2 regions of the Pseudoalteromonas sp. B131b genome follow, and region 2 is predicted to be linked to the other one. Evidence: predicted binding sites of a transcription regulator. Region 2 holds the regulator's gene; the other holds the start of a gene.

Region 1 (10,356 bases), on a different contig from region 2:
CATCAAGCGTAAGTAGTTGGTGTAAGTCAAAATGAAAGAACAGACCGACGGCGGCCGCTGCAATCAATAATAGAAATATTTTTTTAATCATGTTCTCTCTCTTAAAAACTATGCGTAAGGGTTAACTTGGCGTTTATTGGCAACTCAGGAAAAGCTAAAGTTGCACCAAAGTAACCGCCTTCAAATACGGGGCGCCAGTTTTTTTGATTTGTGACGTTATTTACATCTAAACGTAATTTAGTACTAGGCGTAAAAGCATAGCTAGTATTTACGTTTAATGTGTACTGATCACGAATTTTTACCGTCGCTAAAAAGTCCAATGGGTAACTCTTTGTATATAGACCTGAAAAACCCGTTTGCCATTTCGAATTAATTGAATAATTTCCGTTAAAACTGAACGATTGCTCAGGAATGCCTTGAACTTGGCGATTAGAGCGTGCAAATGGTGTAAAGCTTGGGGCACCAACACCGGTGCCTGCGATAATATCTGGACGAGAGTTGTCAAATGCATCTGCTACTTGCGCTGAATCTTGACTGCTTGCAGAGTTGTCGTAACGTGCATCAATATAACTGTAGCCGGCACTTAACCAATAAGGGTAGGCATCGTAAAACACTTGGCCTTCAAACCCTTGTGTACGAATACCGGTATTGCTTCCATCGCGGTTACGTAAACTACGACGTTGGCTAAACAAAGCACCATCGGCGTACCAATCGCTGTCGGTTGGTGCGTATTTTAAACCAAACTCAACAAGGGTGTTTTCGGTAGCAAAATTTTGTGCACTGATTGTGTTGTCGCCACCCAGTGATGTACCGCCAGCCATGCTGTTTGATGTAGCTTCGTTATAACTTGCTGCACCGTAAGTGGTGTAATCATTATTTAGTTTGTAATTAAAGCTAACTTGACCCGATTGCAGCGTGTCATTAATGCTATCACTTGCTGCAACTTGACCTTGTGGTGCGATTGGGTCGCGCGCATCTACATCATAATAATCAACACGATAACCTACGCTTGTATGAAACTTATTTGTCCAATCTGAATCTTGCTGAATAGCAAGCCCAGTTTGCCATGAGCGAGAGTCCGTAGTGTCTGATAAGTTAAAGTCGCCGCTACCATCGTTATTAATATCGTACTGGCCACCGGGAGATACGAACACCCCCGGGCTAATTTCAATTAAACGCGCTTGTTGCGTATCGGTTAAAGGAATACGACGATTTGAAATTGGGCCAGTTAAATCAATAGGCAAGTCGGCTTCGGTAGTAAATTGGCTATAGCCTAATACGCGATTATAGCGCACATCAAATGCAAAAATTGTTTGCTGTTCATTGCTCCATTGGTAAGTCAATTCGGTACGATTTTGCGCGGTATCGGCACCGTCTATAATTTCAACAAAGCTGTTTTGTGCAATTTCTTCGCGTTGTAAGTGCTGAAAATACGTAATATTTTTTATTGATGCATTGCTGGAAAGTTCACGCTTATAAATGCTGTGTAGTAAGTAAGTAGTAGCTTCGTTTTGATTATCAGGATCGGTAAGTACCGTACTACGGTCTATTTTTACTTGCCCAGTAGGTGAAACAATAGAACCAGCCGCTGGTATTGTACTGCCATTTGCTTGTACGCCTTGGCCAGTAATGTATAAGCCATGATCTATGAGTACTTGTGTTGGGCGGTTAATACCTGCGTTATCGGTAAATTCAACTTGGTACAACTCAAAGTTAAGATCCCAGCTGCTCTTGTCATCAGGTAATACCCGAAGGGCAGCAAATAGGCTGTCACTTTTAGTACCTGAAAAATCATAGTAACTGCCGTTATCTATGTGCTCAGCGCTCACTCTAAAGCCAACTTTGTCTTTTACAATCGGTGCGCTGTAATCGACCAAAACGCGGTATTGATCCCACCGGCCCGCGGATAAACTTGCTTTGCCTTTGCTTTCATCGGTAGATGCTTTTTTAGAATGTAGATTCACAAAGCCGCCGTTACGTTGACTTGAGCCAAATAGAACCGGCGGTGCGCCTTTTACAACATCAATTTGTTCTACTGCGTTGAACGATAACGGCACCCCAAAACCATTATTGCCAGCTTGGCGGCGTGTACCATCTTGAAAAAGCTCACCCAATTGTCCGCGAATTGTTGGCAAACTTGGTGCACCAAAGCCACTCGCTGAATAGGTATTAGGGCTTACTGCTAATACATCTTGTAGCGTAGTAATATTAAGTTGCTCTATTAACTCACTTGAAATTGGTGTTACCGAGCGGGCTATATCTTGTAGTGCTAAGTTATCACCAAACGGGCCATCTACAGTGGTATCTTTAACTGAAAGGCCTTGAGATTTAGTAATTTGGCCCGCCACTTCAATGTGCTCTATTACATCATTTTTTGTTATTTTTAATTCTTCAGCTGCAAATGAGTTAAGTGGTGTATTTAATATGGCGGCTAAGGATAAAGCCAAGTATGCGTGTTTCAAACGTTTTCTCTCTACGGTTATATGTTGATGTCGATAAAGACCGAAAGGTTTAAAAATAACTTTCAGTAAACCTTCGATTCTTTTTGTTTATAGAACATTATAAAAACAGTTGCTTTTTAGGGGCTGTAATTAAGTAATGTTGTTTCATTAGTGGATGAAACATCAATAGATCAATTGTATGATATTCCCTGTAAATTATTGCTTTTAATCGGCTTTTTATTGTAGTCTACTTTTGGGTAGTTAACCTTTTATTATGTATTAACTTCCATATAATAAATCTGCATATTTCAAATAATCCACGCTTTATTTTCTAAAAGTAAAATAAGCAAAAATAATTACGCTGTGTTGAAATAAAAACTAACTAATACGGTCTTGATTACTTCAAGGTTTATTTATACATTTTTGAGGGAATTTTATGACAGGTTCAATGAGTTCAGACGTACAAAAACGTCTGCAGTGGTCTCTTTTATCGCTTCGTTTAGGCGTTTTTATTGTAATGATCATGTGGACATTCGATAAATTCGTAAATCCAGGCCATAGCGCACGTATTTTCGAGCACTTTTATGGGATCAGCGGTTCATCAGACATGGTTGCTTATGTTATCGGTGCTCTGCAACTTGTATTAGTATTGGCATTTTTAGCGGGTATTAAAAAACGCATTACTTATGGTGTGATTTTTGTGATGCATGGCTTGTCTACGCTTTCATCTTATAACCAATACATAGATGGCTTTAATAACTTATTATTCTTCACTGCATGGCCAATGTGGGCTGCGTGTTTTACACTTTACTTATTACGCGACCAAGACGTGAAATTTACTGTGAAGTAGTAAAAGAAAAAATGGTTATAAGCCATATGGCTTATAACCAATAAGTACACAGGGAGTGTGTGGAAGTCGATTTATATGTTATGCAACTAGTGCATAGCATCGTTATATTGCTCAGCAAGGCTCTCTTTTTGCCCTTCGTTAAGTGCTTTACCCGCTAATTGAAACACTTCGTGTTCTTCTTCACTTAAATGATGATGTACCAAATGGTGCAGCTTTTTAGCTGTAACTAACCATGCAGACGAGCTCATTTCTGTATCTTCAAGTTGTTCAATTAATTCATCAATTTCGTGATGTTCAGCTACGCTGTGGCGTGCTTTTTCATGAGTTAAGTCATCAAACATAAGTGGGTTATAAAAGTAACGTTCTTCAAATTTTGCATGTTCTTCTAATTCTGTTTTTAGCTCATCCATTAACTTGTGGCGCTGCTCTGTGTCGCCGTGTGTTTGAATAAGCGCATCTACTAATTTTCGTTGTTTGTCGTGATCGTGACGTAGCGCTTCAAAAATATTCATAATTAGTCCTTTTACAATTTATTTGCTTATAACACTAACTAGCAAACGAAATGCCAAATATTAAGTTATTGTATTTTAATGAATATATTTTAATTTTTTTATTCTTAGGCTGCTATCACTGTAAATTTTACATTTGCATGAATGCAATAATTTCAGGTTTTTGCGTAGTTCAATTATAAAAGTGAGTATAAATCCCTACAGAACCTTACAAATATTTACTGGTTGTTTATTTTATTGCAGTGATAAAGTAGCAGCGTTATTTAGGTACAACCTATATGTTACTCCCACATATAACATCAATCGGTATAAATGCAGGTAGCACGTTAACTTAATAGGATAGTTTAAGGATGAACATAAAAACCCCCATCGCCGCATTATTGCTGTGCGCTCTACTGAGTGCATGTAGTACTGCCTCGCGTTCTGACCCTAACTTGCAGCTGTGATTTAAAGTAAATAAGTTGCGTAAAAATAGGATTGGTTATGAAGCAATTGTTGATAGCAATTTCACTTTTATTATTACTAAGCGCTTGTACGGCGAAGCCTTACGCAGGCTCGGCAAAATGTATGGAACAAGCAGATATTGCATACGAAACCGATACACGTAAAAATGAGACATTAGATAATGAATGCAAAGCTGCAAAAGTAAATACGCCTAATAAAGAGCTTGAGAATCATGGCTTGGTTGATAGAAGCCTTTTACAGCTAATCGTTAGCGTTTTAAATGGCGTATTTTAATAGTAAAAATATAATTAAATAAGGTATGTATGAGAGAAGAACTAAGAGCAAAAATAATTACCGTATGCGATAAAAAAATAGCAGCTAAAGGCGAAAATGTGGGGCTTTCTTTTTATGCATTTTTTGCCAATAAAAACGACGACCCAGAGCTACTTATGGAGGCCGCTACTTGGTGGATACACACCCATAAATTAGATCATTTTGTAAAAGCACATAAAATTAAACAGATGGTTTTAGACGGACTTTAGTCAAGTAAATGAGCCAATACTTTTAGCTGTGCTTATTTAATCAACAACGACTTGTTTTCTTCCGTTTTCTTTTGCTTTATAAAGTAATTTATCTGCATGCTTAATAAGAACATCTAGTGTACTTTTTAAAGGGCTACTTACAGAGGCTCCCACACTAAAAGTGATTTTTGTATCACTAGGAAGGTCTTTTATATTACTACAATGCTCGGTAAACCTAGTGGCGAGCTGGTCAAATATATCTCGAATAGCTAGTTCGTCAACCAAATTAAGTGCAAACAACCATTCTTCGCCGCCGTAGCGGCCAAACTGATGATCACCATTTAGTGTTTCTTTTACAGCTTTTGCAAAGGCAATAAGAACTAAATCTCCAACATCGTGACCAAATTGGTCGTTAACTTTTTTAAAGTAGTCTAAGTCAACAATTGCTATCGTCATTTTACCTTCATCAAGCTTTGCTTCTGCTGCGCGCATTATTCCTCTACGATTAGGGCTATTTGTTAGATAATCTGTTAATGAAATATCGTGATATTTTTGACGTTGTCGAGCTTGCCGATAAAATAAAAATAATGAAGCAATCACTAAAATAAATGCAATAGCAGCGCTAAGTCGCCAAATTATTTTTTGTTGGTACTCTTCTTTAGCTTGTAGTTCACTAATGTCTTTTTCGTACTCTAGTTGCTGTATTTTTTCTTCTTTTTCTTTTACTTCAAACTTGACCTGAAGTGTTTTTATATTACTTTCACTGGTAGCTTCGTAGTGTTTTTTTGTATAAAGGAGTTTTTGTTCAATTGCTTCAAAAGCCTCGTCAGTGTAGTTAAGGCGTCGCTTTAGCTCATAGCGTTTACTTAAAAAATCGGCTTTATAAATACTGCGGCTGAATTTATCTAATTTTAAAAATACCTCATCGTTTGCTTCATTTGCTTGATCAAGTAAATCTAGTTTTATATATATGTCAGCTAACAAAATGAGTGAAGCGAGTTGCATGTCGTGAACACCTGCAGAAAGAGCAAGCTCAATATTTTCTTTAGTTAAAGTTAAAGCTTTATCGTAGTTTGCTTGTAAGTACTCAATACTGGCAATTGAGTACTGAGCAAAGGTTAAGCCTTTTTGCATATTAGCTTTTTTAAAATAGAGCAATGCTTTGTCTAGGTATATTAAGGCATCTTTAGGTTTTTCTATCTCAAGCAATATATTGCCTAAACTCCAATATGCTTTTGCAGTAAAAAGCCCATCTTGTGTTTGCTCATATGCCGCAACCGCTTTTTTTGCATAATATACGGCTTTATCTTTTTCGTTTAGATAATTGTATGCATCGGCTATTTTTCTAAAAAAGTATCCTTGAGATGCTGAATCGTCATCTTTTAATGCTAATTCTAGCCCCTCTAGAGCAACATTTAGGGTCTTTTTCAATGAATCTGTATCGGTGTAATAGTAAGCAAGTGCTCGTAAAATAATGATTTTTTCTTTAGTCGAATACTGTTGCAAGCTCTCTTCTAATTTCGTGGCTAGTATTAGTGCTGGAGCTGGGTTTGGCTTTCTCGCTAAAGACTTCAGTTGTGATTCGAGAAATAATAAATGAACACTTTTTTGATTTGGTAACTCTTTGTTCTTTAAGTAATAAGACAAGTGTGTGTTTAACGCCTCGTATTTTTCTTGTCTAAAAAGTAGCTCCGCATACAAAGCGGCCGCTTCTAGATGAAGTTTATCCCAATTTTGCTCTTTGCTTATTTTAAACGCTTGAGTGAGTTTGTCTTCATTTTGAAGATAGTCTATTTCATTTAGTTTTATGTTATTGATGAGAGCTTGAGCCGCTTGGTAATTTTGCGGATATGGCTCATCGTTAGCTGAGGCAAAATTACACCAAAGTAAAAACGAGACTAGAGCAATACACTTTGCCCATAAAGTATTATCTAAAATGTTTATTTGTATATTGCTAGTCATTTTAACCCTTTGATGACTTATTTTTATCAGTGAAATAATTTTGTTTATATTGTTTGTTAAGCTATTTCTTGAATCTATTTTTATATTTGTTTTTTGAAAAAAACTTAATCATAAACGATTTCAATTTAACTAATAAAAACCATAATTTGTATAATATAGCAGTTGTGGCCATATGCATTTGATTAAAAATCAGCAGCGACTTCAAATTTCAATCGCTCGAGCGTAATGGGGTGAGTAAATGCTAAGTATTCTGCATGTAAATGTAATCTATCGGCTTTTTGTCCGTAATGTGTGTCGCCTATAATTGGCATGTTTAAACCTAAACTGTGTGCGCAATGCACTCTTAATTGATGAGTTCGCCCTGTTTTAGGGTATAACTGTAATCGGGTAATGTTGTTGTTACGCTCTAAAACCTGCCAGATAGTGAGCGACGGCTTACCATGTTTGTAACACACCATTTGGCGCGGTTTATCATCAAAGTCGAGCACTAAGGGTAAATCAATTACTCCGCTGTCCTCAGCTACGTTACCATTAACTAGTGCGACATAACGTTTATCTATAGTGCGTTCAATAAACTGCTTTTGCAGTGCTTTGTGCACACGTTTATTAAGTGCAATCATCAATAACCCAGAAGTCGACATATCTAATCTGTGTACAATTAGTGGGCCTGATGCCTCTGGAAACTGCGTTTTGATTCGCATATAAACTGAGTCACTAATATTAACGCCAGGTACCGATAAAAACTCAGCGGGCTTATTTACCACAAGTAAGTCGTCATCTTTATAAACAATACTTAAATCTTTACCCTGAGCTGGGTTGATAAGTAGCGGGTTATCTTCAACGTTTAAACCCTTTAACATATGCCCAAGTATTGGTTGGCATTTACTGTAACAAGATGGGTAGTAATTTTTATGCTGCCTAATTGCCGATTTAGGCGCTGCTCCCCACCAAAATTCAGCCATAGCAAGTGGCTTTAAGTCATGTTTATAGGCGTATTGTAATAATTTTGGCGCAGCACAATCGCCAGCACCCGAAGGAGGAGTGTGCTCAGGTAATGCTGCAAAAATAGCATTTAAATCTGTAGTTTCTCCATTTGCATTTAAAAATTGGTACTGCGCAAATAATTTTTTTGTAAGCTTTTAGAAAGCGTTTTACGGCGTTTTTTTAAATGAGCAATTTCATCAGAAATATTGATGTGTGTTTGCTGCAGTGACTCGATTATATTTTGCCAATAGGCTTTAAGTGCCAGCAGTTGCTTTTTTCTACGATACTTTGCCCTGCAAGCTTATTTTTTAACTGCTCAAAATCACTTTCGTTAAGCTCTAATTCGCCTTCGGTACGTTGTATTTTACGTTGCTGACGACCGGCTTGCATTACTGCCTGTTGAGCTAATAGTGCTTGCTGGTAGCTCTGTGTTGCATCATCAAGTTTACTATTAACTTCATGCAGTTGTTCGCTATTTTCTAATTGCTCAATTTGAGCATTAATATCGTTAATTATTTTACTTTGAGCCAAATAGCTATCGTCTTGCAGTTGCATGCTAGAAACTGGCGGTACAAAGCTAATATTGGCTTTATCACCTTCAATTTGCCCCGAATAAGCACTTAAAAAGCCTAATTGTTGCTTAGCATTTTGCACCACTAAAACCCCAAGCATTTTACCGGCATTTTCTGCTTTTAAATGCGTTAACGTTTCAAGTTGTTGCTGTAATTGTTTTGTGGCTGCTACAGCTAATGGTTGCGGCTCGTAATAAAAAGGGAAAGTAAACTTTTCAGGAAGCGCGAGAGAATCAATATTTTGAGAAAATAATGTAAAGCACGAAGCAGAATTTGACATAGAAGTAAGAGAAAAACATTCAGTAAAATAATTGAGCGCATAATAACATATTCATAGTTAAGCCACTAAAAATCTCGCACCCGCATATTCATAAACACTTTAAAGCGGACATTCATGTTTTATGTATCAGTATGGGGCGTAGCAAACCTAGGAGTATCGTTTGTTAGTAAAGTCTCGGTAGTAATATATCTATCATTATCAAAATATTTAGGCTTATCGATTCTCAATAATTGAGCGCATTTCGAAACGATGACTTACTTGATAGATCAGAGGCGAAAAATCAATTTACAGAATAACTGAATATTTAGGAGTTCTATATTATGAGTCAAAATATTGCAAGTTTTATCACTAAAACTCTCGAACAAGCTGGCGTAAAACGTATTTGGGGAGTGACTGGCGATTCACTTAACGGCATTAGTGAAAGTCTGCGAAAAATGGGCACAATTGAATGGCTAGGAACGCGACATGAAGAAGTTGCCGCATTTGCAGCCGGTGGAGAAGCGCATTTATCAGGCGAGCTTGCGGTGTGTGCGGGTTCTTGCGGGCCGGGTAATCTTCATTTAATTAATGGCTTATTTGATTGTCAGCGCAATAATGTACCGGTATTAGCTATTGCCGCACATATTCCTTCACCTGAAATTGGTAGTAGTTTTTTTCAAGAAACCCATCCGCAAGAATTATTTAAAGAATGCAGTGTGTATTGTGAAATGGTGTCGAGCCCCGAGCAAATGCCGTACCTGCTAGAAACCGCAATGCGACAAGCAATATTAAACAAAGGCGTGAGTGTGCTTGTGTTACCTGGCGACATTGCATTAAAAGATATGCCTAAAGCTATCAAACCAAAATGGAACGTGCCAAAACCTGCAACGTATACTCCCGCTTTATCTGATATTGAAGCAATGGCGACTCATCTTAATAAAAGTAAAAAAGTAACCTTATTGTGTGGTGCTGGCTGTAAGGATGCCCACGACGAAATTGTTGCGCTAGCCGAAAAATTACAAGCACCAATTGTGCATGCTATGCGCGGTAAAGAATTTATTGAATACGATAACCCTTATGATGTTGGTATGACCGGATTTATTGGCTTTGCGTCGGGCTATCATGCAATGCAAGAAGCCGATACGTTACTTATGATTGGGACTAGTTTTCCTTATCGTGCTTTTTATCCTGAAAATACCACCATATTACAAATTGATAATCAGGCTGCGTCACTCGGGCGACACGTGCAAATTGACTGTGGCGTGCTAGGGGATACAAAAAATTCAGTGGCCACATTACTTGAGTATATTGAAGGTGAGCGCACAGACTCGCACTTACAAAAGAGTGCTAAGCACTATAAAGAATCGCGAAAAGATCTCGATGAACTCGCCAGTGGCAAAACCTCGCAAAATTTAATTCACCCGCAATACCTAACACGTTTACTCAACGAGCAAGCGGCTGATGATGCTGTTTTTACTTGCGATGTAGGTACACCAACAGTATGGGCTGCGCGTTATTTGTCAATGAATGGAAAGCGCCGTTTAATAGGATCGTTTAATCATGGCTCTATGGCAAATGCCATGTCGCAGGCAATGGGCGTGCAATCTGTAGATAGAGACCGCCAAGTAATTGCAATGTGTGGCGATGGTGGCTTTTCGATGTTAATGGGGGACTTAATCTCGCTTAAACAGCTTAATTTACCTATAAAAATTGTTGTTTATAATAATCGCTCACTTAGTTTTGTGGCTATGGAAATGAAAGCCAGTGGGTTTTTATCAGGCGATACCGATTTAGAAAACCCAAGCTTTGCTAAC
Region 2 (10,356 bases):
AAAATGATGAAACCAGGTATGGGAGCGTACGATCAATTTAAAGAACTATTTGATAAGTACTCTAAAGAAGCCGGTAAAAAGCAGTATTTAATTCCTTACTTTATATCTGCTCACCCAGGTACAAAAGATGAAGACATGGTAAATATGGCTTTATGGCTTAAATCAAACGACTTTAAGCTTGATCAGGTACAAAATTTTTACCCATCACCTATGGCTAATGCGACGACTATTTACCATACAGAGATGAACTCTTTACGTAATATAAAAAACAACTCAGAAGTTGTTCCAGTACCTAAAGGCGCTCGCCAACGTAGATTGCATAAAGCTATTTTACGCTACCATGATGCAGCAGGTTGGCCGATGATACGTGAAGCACTACGTAAAATGGGTAAAGCTAATTTAATTGGTAAAGGGCCTAACTGTTTAGTGCCAGAAGAAGGGCGTGATGAAAAAATAGGTAAAGGCGGTAAAAAAGGCGGGCGACCAGCATTAACGCGACATACCGGTTTTAGCCAATTTAAAAAGGCAAACACTAAACCAAAAGTAGGTGGTAATCGTCAAAGTACACGTTAGTAATTCAATCTGCCAGTTATTAGTTTAATTGCGATACGCGCTTTTCAGCCTTCGTAATACGTAAGTTGAGTTAACCTTGCTCTTTATTATCAATATTATTGTAGATGATAAAGAGTGAGCTTTTAGAGCCCCTCTTTGAGCTGCGCGTATTTAGTGCCTATATATTTGCAGTCAGTTCTTCCTTATAACGTTGATGATAACCACAAACGTAATTTAAGTGACCATAACGGCTGAATACCTGTTAGCCCTTGCGTCATTTTATTATCTTTTAAGATTATATAAGATGGCGTGACTTGCCCTTGCCAAGCGGTAAATATCTCACTGTGTTGATCGTTGACGGTCGTAAAACTGTAGCCATGATCATTTAGATAGTTATGTAGTTCTTGATCAGAACCTGATTTTATTGCGATGCTCACGACAGGATAATTATTCTCGTTTGCGAGTTCGTTTATGGCAGGGAGGTAATACTACAAATAGAGCACCAAGTTCCCCAAAAATACACAAGGGTTGGTTTATCTTGGCTCATTGCTGCTAGATCAATGTTTTGCCCTTTATAATCTGTTAATTGTAATTGAGGATTTGCTGGCATGACAGGTTGCCGCCACCAATTGACGGCGGTATAAATGACGAAAAATATAGAGCTATATACCAATACACTTTTTAATATGGATACGCTTTTTTGTTTTAGCGTTTTTTTGGGTGTCACTTTTTTATTCTTGATATTCGTTGTCATAATTGCTGCTTTACCCTAAGTATTTTTTACTTTAGTTATTTGCAAAAAATTCTAATTTATACCAGCAACCAGGTAGCAGTTCCTAAAAAGGCGAATATACCAACAATATCTGTCACAGTGGTTAGCACCACACTCCCTGCAAGTGCGGGGTCTATATTCATTCTTTTAAGTATTATTGGAATACTTGCGCCAGCCACACCAGCCACGACTAAGTTCATAAACATAGCGAAGGCAAGTACACCACCAAGCATAAAGTCCCATTGCCATAGGGCAATAACACCTGCAATTAATAATGACCACAAAATACCGTTTAACGCACCAATGGCAAGTTCTTTCATCATTAAAAAACGTTGGTTTGTTTGGTTTATATGGCCTACCGCAATACCGCGTATAACAAGCGTTAACGATTGACTTCCTGCAACGCCACCCATAGAAGGGACAATACCGTTTAGTACCGCCAAAATAGGTAAAACATCTAGTGTTCCTTCAAAAAAGCTAGCAACAAAGGCAGCTGCAAGTGCGGTTAGTAAATTGACACCTAACCAAACTGAGCGTTTTTTAGAGCTTTTTAGTACTGGCGCAAAGGTATCTTCTTCATCATCTAGACCGGCTAAGCCTAGTAAACTATGCTCTGCATCTTCTCGAATTACGTCAACAATATCATCGATAGTGACACGACCAAGTAATTGATCGTTATCATCCACAACAGGTGCTGATATCCAATTATGGCGCTCAAATAGTTGCGCGACTTCACTTTCATCCATTGAAATTGGGATTGATTCACAATCTTCATCCATCAAATCGCGAACAATTTTTTCAGGTGGGTTCGTTAATAACGTACTCAGTGATAGAGCGCCTATAAAACAGTTGTGTTTATCAACAACATATAGGTCATCTGTACCTTCTGGTAGCTCCCCACGTAGCCTAATATATCTAAGTACAACATCGAGCGTTACATCAGGACGAATGGTTACCGTATCGGTGTTCATTAGCGCGCCAGCTGAACGCTCTTGATATGAAAGTGCTTGTGTTGCACGCTCACGGTCTTGAATATCCATCGCGCTGACAACGTCTTTATAAACGGTGTCTGGTAAACTACGGAGTACTTCACCTAAGTCATCGTGGCCCATGTCTTCAGTTGCGGCTGCAATGTGCTCAGGTTCCATTTGGGCAATAATGCCTAAACGAACATCTTCGGAAAGCTCTTCAAGAACATCACCTTGTACATCAGGGTCAACCAATTGCCAAAGTAGTCGGCGAATTTTATGCGGCGATGACTCTAATAATAATGCGGTATCACAAGGAGCTGTTTTTGCTAACATCCGCCTAACTTGAACAAATTGACCACTGTTAAGCGACTTTGTCACTTGTTTTAATTGTTGTAGTGGATAGTCTTGTTCAAAAGCTTCAGGCATTGGCGTCCTTATTGATTTTTATATAACTATGGATAGGGAGGTTTATTAATGGGGTAATTAACCACATTTAGTTTATCTTAGTTTCGGTTTTTAGCTAAGTGCTATTCTTCTTCATTAAAGCGTTGTGCTATCAATTGACCAACGGCATGTAAAGCTTGTTCGGCATCAGGGCCCTCACACACTACTTTTACCTCTTTTCCTTGACTGCTTTCCAGTAGCATTAAAGCCAATACACTGTCCCCAGGCGCTTCTTTATCATCTTGATATATCATGATTGAGGCATCAAATTTAATTGCAAGTTGCGCTAATACTGTAGCGGCTCTTGCATGAAGTCCTAATTTATTTTTTATTAAAAAAGTGTCTTCTAAACGCATAAGTTACTCTACCTAAGCTGAACAGATGATTATTTTGAATGAGTTATTTTTCTTGTTCTCTATGGCGGATTTTTACATTTGGATGTGTCATCGAAAAACTTTCACCAATCGTTTGTGCTAAATATACTGAGCGATGTTGCCCACCAGTACAACCTATAGCAATAGTTAAGTAGCTACGGTTATTTCGCTCTAAATGTGGCAACCATGTTTGTACAAAAGTTTGAATTTGCCAAGTGAACTTTTGGACAATGCTGTGGCTGGCTAAGTAATCCTTTACGGGTTGGTCTAAGCCATTTAAAGGTTTTAATTCTGGCTCCCAATGTGGGTTCGGTAAAAAGCGTGCATCAAAGACATAATCAGCTTCCTTAGGAATGCCGTGTTTAAAGCCAAATGACTCAAAAGTAACAATGAGTTGTTTATCTTTTTTACCCAGAATTTTTTCACGAATTGATTCAGCAAGTTGATGAACACTTAAATCACTCGTGTCGATCATATAGTCAGCGCGAGTAGTGAGAACATCGAGTAGTTCTTTTTCTTTTTTTATAGCTAAATCAAGAGGTAATGAGTCAACTGATAACGGGTGTAGACGGCGAGTCTCAGAAAAACGTTTAATTAATGTTTGATCCTCACTGTCTAGATAAAACAGAGTCGGTTTAGCAAAGCCAGGTAAGTATTCAAGGATATCGTTAAATTCATCTTGCTCTTTTGGTAAATTACGGACATCAATACTAACTGCAATTTTGTCGTAGTTATCAGATACACTTCTCACTAAAGAAGGTAGCAGATTAATTGGAATATTATCTACGCAATAATAACCTAAATCTTCAACTACGCGTAAAGCAACCGATTTTCCAGAACCGGAACGGCCACTTATGATAATTAATTCCATTTATCACCCATTATGTTAATTACGATTGTTCTACAATAACTTGATACAGTTCAGTATCTGATTTTGCGCTGCGTAACTGTTTACAAAAATCTTTATTATTTAGTTTATCAGCTATCGTTGCGAGCGTCTTTAAGTGCTGCTGGTTATCGCCATCAGGTACGATGAGAGCAACAAATATATCAACAGGGCGATTATCTATTGCATCAAAATTAATAGGTGTTTCGCTTACTAATACGAGTGCTAAAGGCTCTTCTGCACCGCTCATTCGCCCATGAGGGATTGCAATACCTCTTCCTATACCAGTGCTTCCCAGTTTTTCTCTATTCATTAAGGCGCTGAGAATATCTTGTTGAGAAAGATATGGAAGCTTGTCATGAGCAAGTTGACTGATGAACTCTAAAATTCTTTTTTTACTATTAAAAAGGACCGCAGCTCTGCTGCAGTCCTGGCATATAAGTGAACTTAATTTCATAATATTAGTGTCGAGCAAGCTTCTCTTTGTGTTTAATAACTTGGCGATCGAGCTTGTCAATCAGCGAGTCAATGGCGGCGTACATATCTTGATGTTCAGTAGAGGCAAATAACTCAGCTCCACTTACATGAATCGTTGCCTCAGCTTTTTGGTTTGATTTTTCTATATCAAGAATGACATGAACATTATTAATATGATCTGAGTGTCTTTCTAGCTTCGCAAATTTGGTATTTACATAATCTCTTAATGAATCAGTTACTTCTACGTGACGACCAGTTAAGTTTAGTTGCATAAGCATTACCCTCTTTGTTTAGCGTCTTAAATCAAACTTTTTCGCTGATTTGACGGTGGAATAGCTAGAGATTCGCGATACTTTGCGATTGTACGTCTCGCTACTTTTATTCCTTGCTCAGCTAATATATCTGCAATTTTACTATCACTCAATGGTTTTGCTGAGTTTTCTGCTGCGATTAATTTTTTAATGAGAGCGCGTATTGCTGTTGATGAGCATTCGCCTCCATTTTCAGTACTTACATGGCTTGAGAAAAAATATTTAAGCTCAAAAATACCGCGAGGTGTATGCATATATTTTTGAGTTGTTACGCGTGAAATAGTTGATTCGTGCATTTCGACCATTTCTGCTACATCATTTAAAACCATTGGTTTCATGGCTTCTGGGCCATGCTCAAAAAAACCTTGTTGTTGCTTAACAATACAATTAGTTACTTTTAATAGTGTATCGTTTCTACTTTCTAAACTTTTAATAAACCATTTAGCTTCTTGTAGATGCGAGCGAATAAACTGGCTATCACCACTTGATTTAACGGTGCGTGACATTGCTGCATATTGGCTGTTGACTCTGATTTTAGGCATGCTATCTGGGTTTAGTTCAACAACCCAGCGACCTTTTATTTTTTTCACCGATACATCAGGAATTACATACTCAGATTCTTCTCTAACTATAGTATCCGCCGGTTTTGGGCTAAGAGTATGTATTAAAGTCATTATTTCTTTAAGCTCTTCTTCTTTGAGCTTTGTTTTTTTCATTAATGTACGATAGTCGCGAGCAGCTAATAGATCAATGTGCTCGGTTAAAATCATTTTTGTTTCATTAATATAGGGTGTTTCTTTATCGTATTGGTTCAGCTGAATACATAAGCATTCTTGTAAACTACGTGCTGCAATACCAACAGGGTCAAACAATTGAATTCTTTTTAAAACAGCTTCTATTTCGTCAAGTTCAACTTCGTTGTCTTCTTCGTTCTCTTGATTAAAACTTTCTAAAATTTCTTCGCAGCTCAGTGTTAAAATACCCGAATCATCGACGGCTTCAACAATCGCAATCGCAATCGCTTCATCGGTAGGACTAAAGGGAGTCAGTTGTAGTTGCCACATTAGGTATTCATGGAGCGTTTCAGTTGAGGAGCCTTGGTATATAGATTCATCTTCAGGCATTGGTCCTGATGATGATGCTGGGGCTGCGCTCATATATTCATCCCAACTAACATCCATAGCCATTTCATCACTTAGCGTATCTTTAGCAAGTGCTTCACCACTGTCTTGCTCATATTCGCTCGGAACATCATCAGCATTTGCGCTAACAGTGACATCGTCGTTATCTGCTTTTTGCTCGTTTTTACCAGCAGAATCTTCGGCGTAATCTTGCTCTTCAACCTCTAATAGGGGGTTGCTGTCGAGTGCTTCTTGTATTTCTTGCTGGAGATCCAATGTACTGAGTTGCAACAGGCGAATTGCTTGTTGCAGCTGTGGAGTCATTGTAAGTTGCTGGCCCATGCGCAGCTGTAATGATTGCCTCATGTATCTCTAACAATCCTTTTATGTTGTTATAATTAATACTAGCAGATGCTTAAAGACATGGCGTAAATGTTACAGCCTAAATTGCTCGCCTAAATAAACATCACGTACTGTTTTATCGTTTAATACGTGTTCTGGAGTGCCTGATGCAATTAACTCACCATGAGAAACTATGTAGGCTTTTTCGCAAACATCAAGAGTTTCTCTTACATTATGGTCGGTAATTAACACACCAATACCACGATTTTTAAGATGTTCTATTATTTTCTTTATATCTAACACTGAAATAGGGTCAACACCAGCAAAAGGCTCATCAAGCAATATAAATTTAGGATCAGCGGCTAGTGCTCGCGCTATTTCAACTCGGCGACGCTCGCCTCCTGATAATGCCATACCTTGGCTATCACGAATGTGCTGAATACTAAATTCATCTAATAAATTGTTAAGTGTGTCTTCTCTTGCTTGCTTATTTAGCTCTTTACGTGTTTCTAAAATAGCCATTAAGTTTTGATAAACAGTAAGCTTTCTAAAAATTGATGATTCTTGGGGTAAGTAACCAATGCCTAATCTAGCACGACTATGCATAGGTAAAAGAGTAATATCGTTATCGTCGATAGAAATCTTGCCTTTATCACTAGGTACAAGGCCTACAATCATATAAAACGTTGTGGTTTTACCTGCACCATTAGGGCCAAGTAACCCGACTATGCTGCCAGCCTTTACTTCCAGACCTACATTTTTTACAACTTCACGGCCTTTATAACTTTTAGCTAATAGTTCTGCTTTTAATGTACTCATGGCTGACCTTTATCGTTTTTTTCTTTTTTAGTCTCAATAGGTACTAAAATAGTATGCACACGATCGGTTGAGTTTTCGTCTTTTTCAGCGCTAATTAATTGCTGTTGTATATCGTAAGTAATACTCTTGGCATTTATTTTTTGACCCGCTTGCGATACTTGTGCATCGCCAATAAGGGTTAAAAATCGTTTAGCTACATCATAACGAACTTCGTTTGCGCTGGCGCTCATTATAGTGCCGTCAGTTTGTTTTTCTTCGAAATATGCAGGGCTACCAGTTGCAATTAGTAGCTGTTTATTATCGCCTAATTCATCACGTTTATGTACTTCTAAACGGTCGGCTGTAATACGGCGGTTGCCGTGAATAATCTCAACATTTTTTTCAAAAATTCCGACGTTTTCTTTTAATTGGCCTTCTTGTTTGTCGGCACTTATTGATATTTGATTCGCTGCAGGTTGAATCGCTTGTTCAGCAGCGCTAAGGTTGAAAGCTAGTATAAGTGTCGGAATAATAAGTATTTTTGAAATTTTATTGGTCATAATATATAGTTCGCGTATGGTTAATAAGTTTTATCACTTCAGTTTTTAAATCGGCTTCAAGGCCTTTACCGGTGATCTTTAAATTGGGTCCCGTAACAATAACGGGTTGCTCTGAACGCATCGTGAGTAGTTTTATATCTACTTGAATATTATCCGCATTAATCTTGTCTATCATTGCATTATCAGTAAGATTCTTGGCAACCACGTTACCTTCTAAAATTAATTGTTTTCCTTCATATAACGTTGCTTCGTCTGCATTTATTCGCCATGTTTGTTTTTCGTTATATAAGGTGAAAATGGGCTTTTCAAAAAAGGTAAAGCCTAACTGTTGATATAATTCCATTTTAGCAGCTGTAACTTTATGATTAATTTTACCATTTTCATCATAGGCCGTTTGTTTTAGCTCAATAGCAATATAATCAGGCTTAGCGATAACTTCAGCTTCAACCTGAGCTGTCATATTTGTTTGTGCAAAATAAGGGTACCAAAGCCAAACCATACAGCTGATGAATAAAACGCTTAAAATTATGCGCGCTGTATTCATGAACTAGTACCTTTGCTAGTAAGTGGTTTGTCGTTCTCTAGCATAAGTAAGTCGGTTAGTTCTCTCACTGCGCCAAAACCACCCAGCATCTGTGTCGTGTAATGTGATAAACGCTTGATTAGTGGGTGAGCATCGTTAACTGCAACGGCAAACCCGACTAATTCCATTACCGGCATATCGGGGCCATCATCACCAATGTAGGCAATTTGATCATCACTTAGGTGAAGCTTGTTTTTTAGCTCTTCGTAAGCAATAAGCTTGTTTTCTTGACCTTGATAAATATGTTGTACTGTTAAACTGGTCATACGTTGTTGCACTATCTGCGAATGGCGACCAGTAATAACAGCCACTTCAAAGCCACTGTTTATAAGCGCTTTAATGCCAAAACCATCTTTTGTATTAAATGCTTTGAGCTCTTCACCTTGATTGCCAAGATAAATTCGGCCATCAGAAAATACACCATCAATATCGCATATAAGTAGTTTTACTTTTTTAGCACGTGCTTTTGCATCAGCACTCAGCGGTTGATAGAGTTCTTCAAATTGCATTTATAATACTCCTGCTTTTAATAAGTCTTGCATATTTAGTGCGCCAATAGGCTGGTTTTGCTCATTAACAACAATCAAGCCATTTATACGTTTGTGTTCCATTATATTAAGCGCTTCAGCAGCTAAAATATCTTGTGTAGCTGTTGTGCATGACCTAGTCATAACAAGGTCTATTTGTGTTGTATGAATATCTAGTCTTTGCTCTAAAATACGGCGTAAATCACCGTCGGTAAATAATCCCACTAGCTGATTACTTTTATCAACAATGGCTGTCATACCAAGGCCTTTGGCTGACATTTCAATAAGTGCATCTTTTACGGTTTGTGAGACGCTAATAATAGGTGTATTTGCGCCGCTGTGCATAACATCTTTTAAGGTTAGTAATAATCGTTTGCCTAAACTGCCCCCAGGGTGAGAAAGCGCAAAATCATCGGCGGTAAAACCACGAGCTTCTAACAGAGCCACTGCCATCGCATCGCCCATAGCAAGAGTCGCTGTAGTGCTCGCCGTTGGTGCTAACCCTAAAGAGCATGCTTCTTTTTCTACTTTAATGCATACATGTACATTTGCATGTGTTGCCATGGTCGATTTAGTATTGCCTGTCATGGCGATTATTTTTGCACCAAGGCGTTTTAAAACAGGGATAATATTTAAAACTTCACTCGTCTCACCTGAGTTTGAAATAAGCATGACAACATCGTTTTTGGTGATCATTCCTAAATCGCCATGGCTAGCTTCGCCTGGGTGTACAAAAAAGGCAGGGCTTCCTGTACTTGCAAGTGTTGCTGCAATTTTATTACCTATGTGGCCTGATTTACCCATGCCAATAACAATAATTCGACCTTCGCAGTCAAACATTAATTGGCATGCGTGATGAAAATTTTCATCTACATATTGCGCTATGTCATTAAGTGCTTGGCGTTCAATATTGAGAACGCGAAGACCCTGTTCGATAAAGTTCAGCGTCGTCATTATTTACCCTACTTGACTAAAAATGTACCCTTGGTAGCCCAAAAATGCGATAAGCAATAAGCCACCTTCCATTCTATTGATGCGTTGGGTGCCTCTAAAGTTCAATGACATGATGATAAGAGCAAATGTTGCACCAATCATAATGAGTATATCTCGACTCGCTACTGACGGATCGATAATGGATGGATTAATAATACCTGCGAGCGGTAACACAGCCAATATATTAAAAATGTTTGAACCAACAATATTGCCTAGAGCTAAATCATCTTCATTTTTTAATACACCGGCAATTGAAGCTGCAAGCTCCGGTAAGCTCGTGCCAATGGCAATAATAGTTAAGCCAATGACTAGATCGCTTAGGCCAAAGTATTTAGCTATGTCGACTGCGGAACCAATTAAAAAATGTGAGCTAACAGGGAGTAGAACCATGCCAATAACTAACCAAAATACCGCTTTTTTAGTTGGTACATCGTTAGGTACGTCGTCACAGGCTTCTGTTATAAATGGGTCATCTTGGTTTTTTGCGCGCAGTGAAATAATAATCAAACCGCCTATAAACACGATAAAGCCAATAAGTAAGGCGACACCTTCGGCTAATGAAAAATAATTGTCTGAAAAAATATACCAGGTAGCGAATGATATCAGCAAGACCAGTGGCATTTCGCGTTTTAATGTACTTGAAGA

Evidence for each region. Region 2 encodes sigma-54, which starts transcription at its own class of promoters, with help from an activator protein. Its sites were predicted from a motif close to GTTGGCACGNNNNTNGNNT; they were not measured.
Region 1: P4S65_RS18270 (hemerythrin domain-containing protein) is a predicted target of sigma-54. The motif match lies at 3,843-3,861, and genes of this name have one in related genera.

What each region holds. Positions count from the first base shown of each region.
Region 1 is NZ_JARLUZ010000002.1:66,107-76,462, forward strand. It holds gene P4S65_RS18255 (FAD-dependent oxidoreductase) at 1-91, opposite strand, end outside; gene P4S65_RS18260 (TonB-dependent receptor) at 102-2,462, opposite strand; gene P4S65_RS18265 (hypothetical protein) at 2,878-3,291, shown strand; gene P4S65_RS18270 (hemerythrin domain-containing protein) at 3,378-3,803, opposite strand; gene P4S65_RS18275 (hypothetical protein) at 4,284-4,538, shown strand; gene P4S65_RS18280 (DUF6500 family protein) at 4,568-4,786, shown strand; gene P4S65_RS18285 (tetratricopeptide repeat-containing diguanylate cyclase) at 4,823-6,727, opposite strand; partial or broken gene P4S65_RS18290 (pseudouridine synthase) at 6,910-8,563, opposite strand; gene poxB (ubiquinone-dependent pyruvate dehydrogenase) at 8,884-10,356, shown strand, end outside.
Region 2 is NZ_JARLUZ010000001.1:208,518-218,873, reverse strand. It holds gene P4S65_RS01095 (YgiQ family radical SAM protein) at 1-573, shown strand, start outside; gene P4S65_RS01090 (hypothetical protein) at 756-989, opposite strand; gene P4S65_RS01085 (hypothetical protein) at 1,022-1,306, opposite strand; gene mgtE (magnesium transporter) at 1,363-2,721, opposite strand; gene P4S65_RS01075 (HPr family phosphocarrier protein) at 2,823-3,095, opposite strand; gene rapZ (RNase adapter RapZ) at 3,139-3,984, opposite strand; gene ptsN (PTS IIA-like nitrogen regulatory protein PtsN) at 4,004-4,456, opposite strand; gene hpf (ribosome hibernation promoting factor) at 4,461-4,748, opposite strand; gene P4S65_RS01055 (RNA polymerase factor sigma-54) at 4,775-6,274, opposite strand; gene lptB (LPS export ABC transporter ATP-binding protein) at 6,344-7,069, opposite strand; gene lptA (lipopolysaccharide transport periplasmic protein LptA) at 7,066-7,608, opposite strand; gene lptC (LPS export ABC transporter periplasmic protein LptC) at 7,598-8,152, opposite strand; gene kdsC (3-deoxy-manno-octulosonate-8-phosphatase KdsC) at 8,149-8,700, opposite strand; gene P4S65_RS01030 (KpsF/GutQ family sugar-phosphate isomerase) at 8,701-9,672, opposite strand; gene P4S65_RS01025 (calcium/sodium antiporter) at 9,676-10,356, opposite strand, start outside.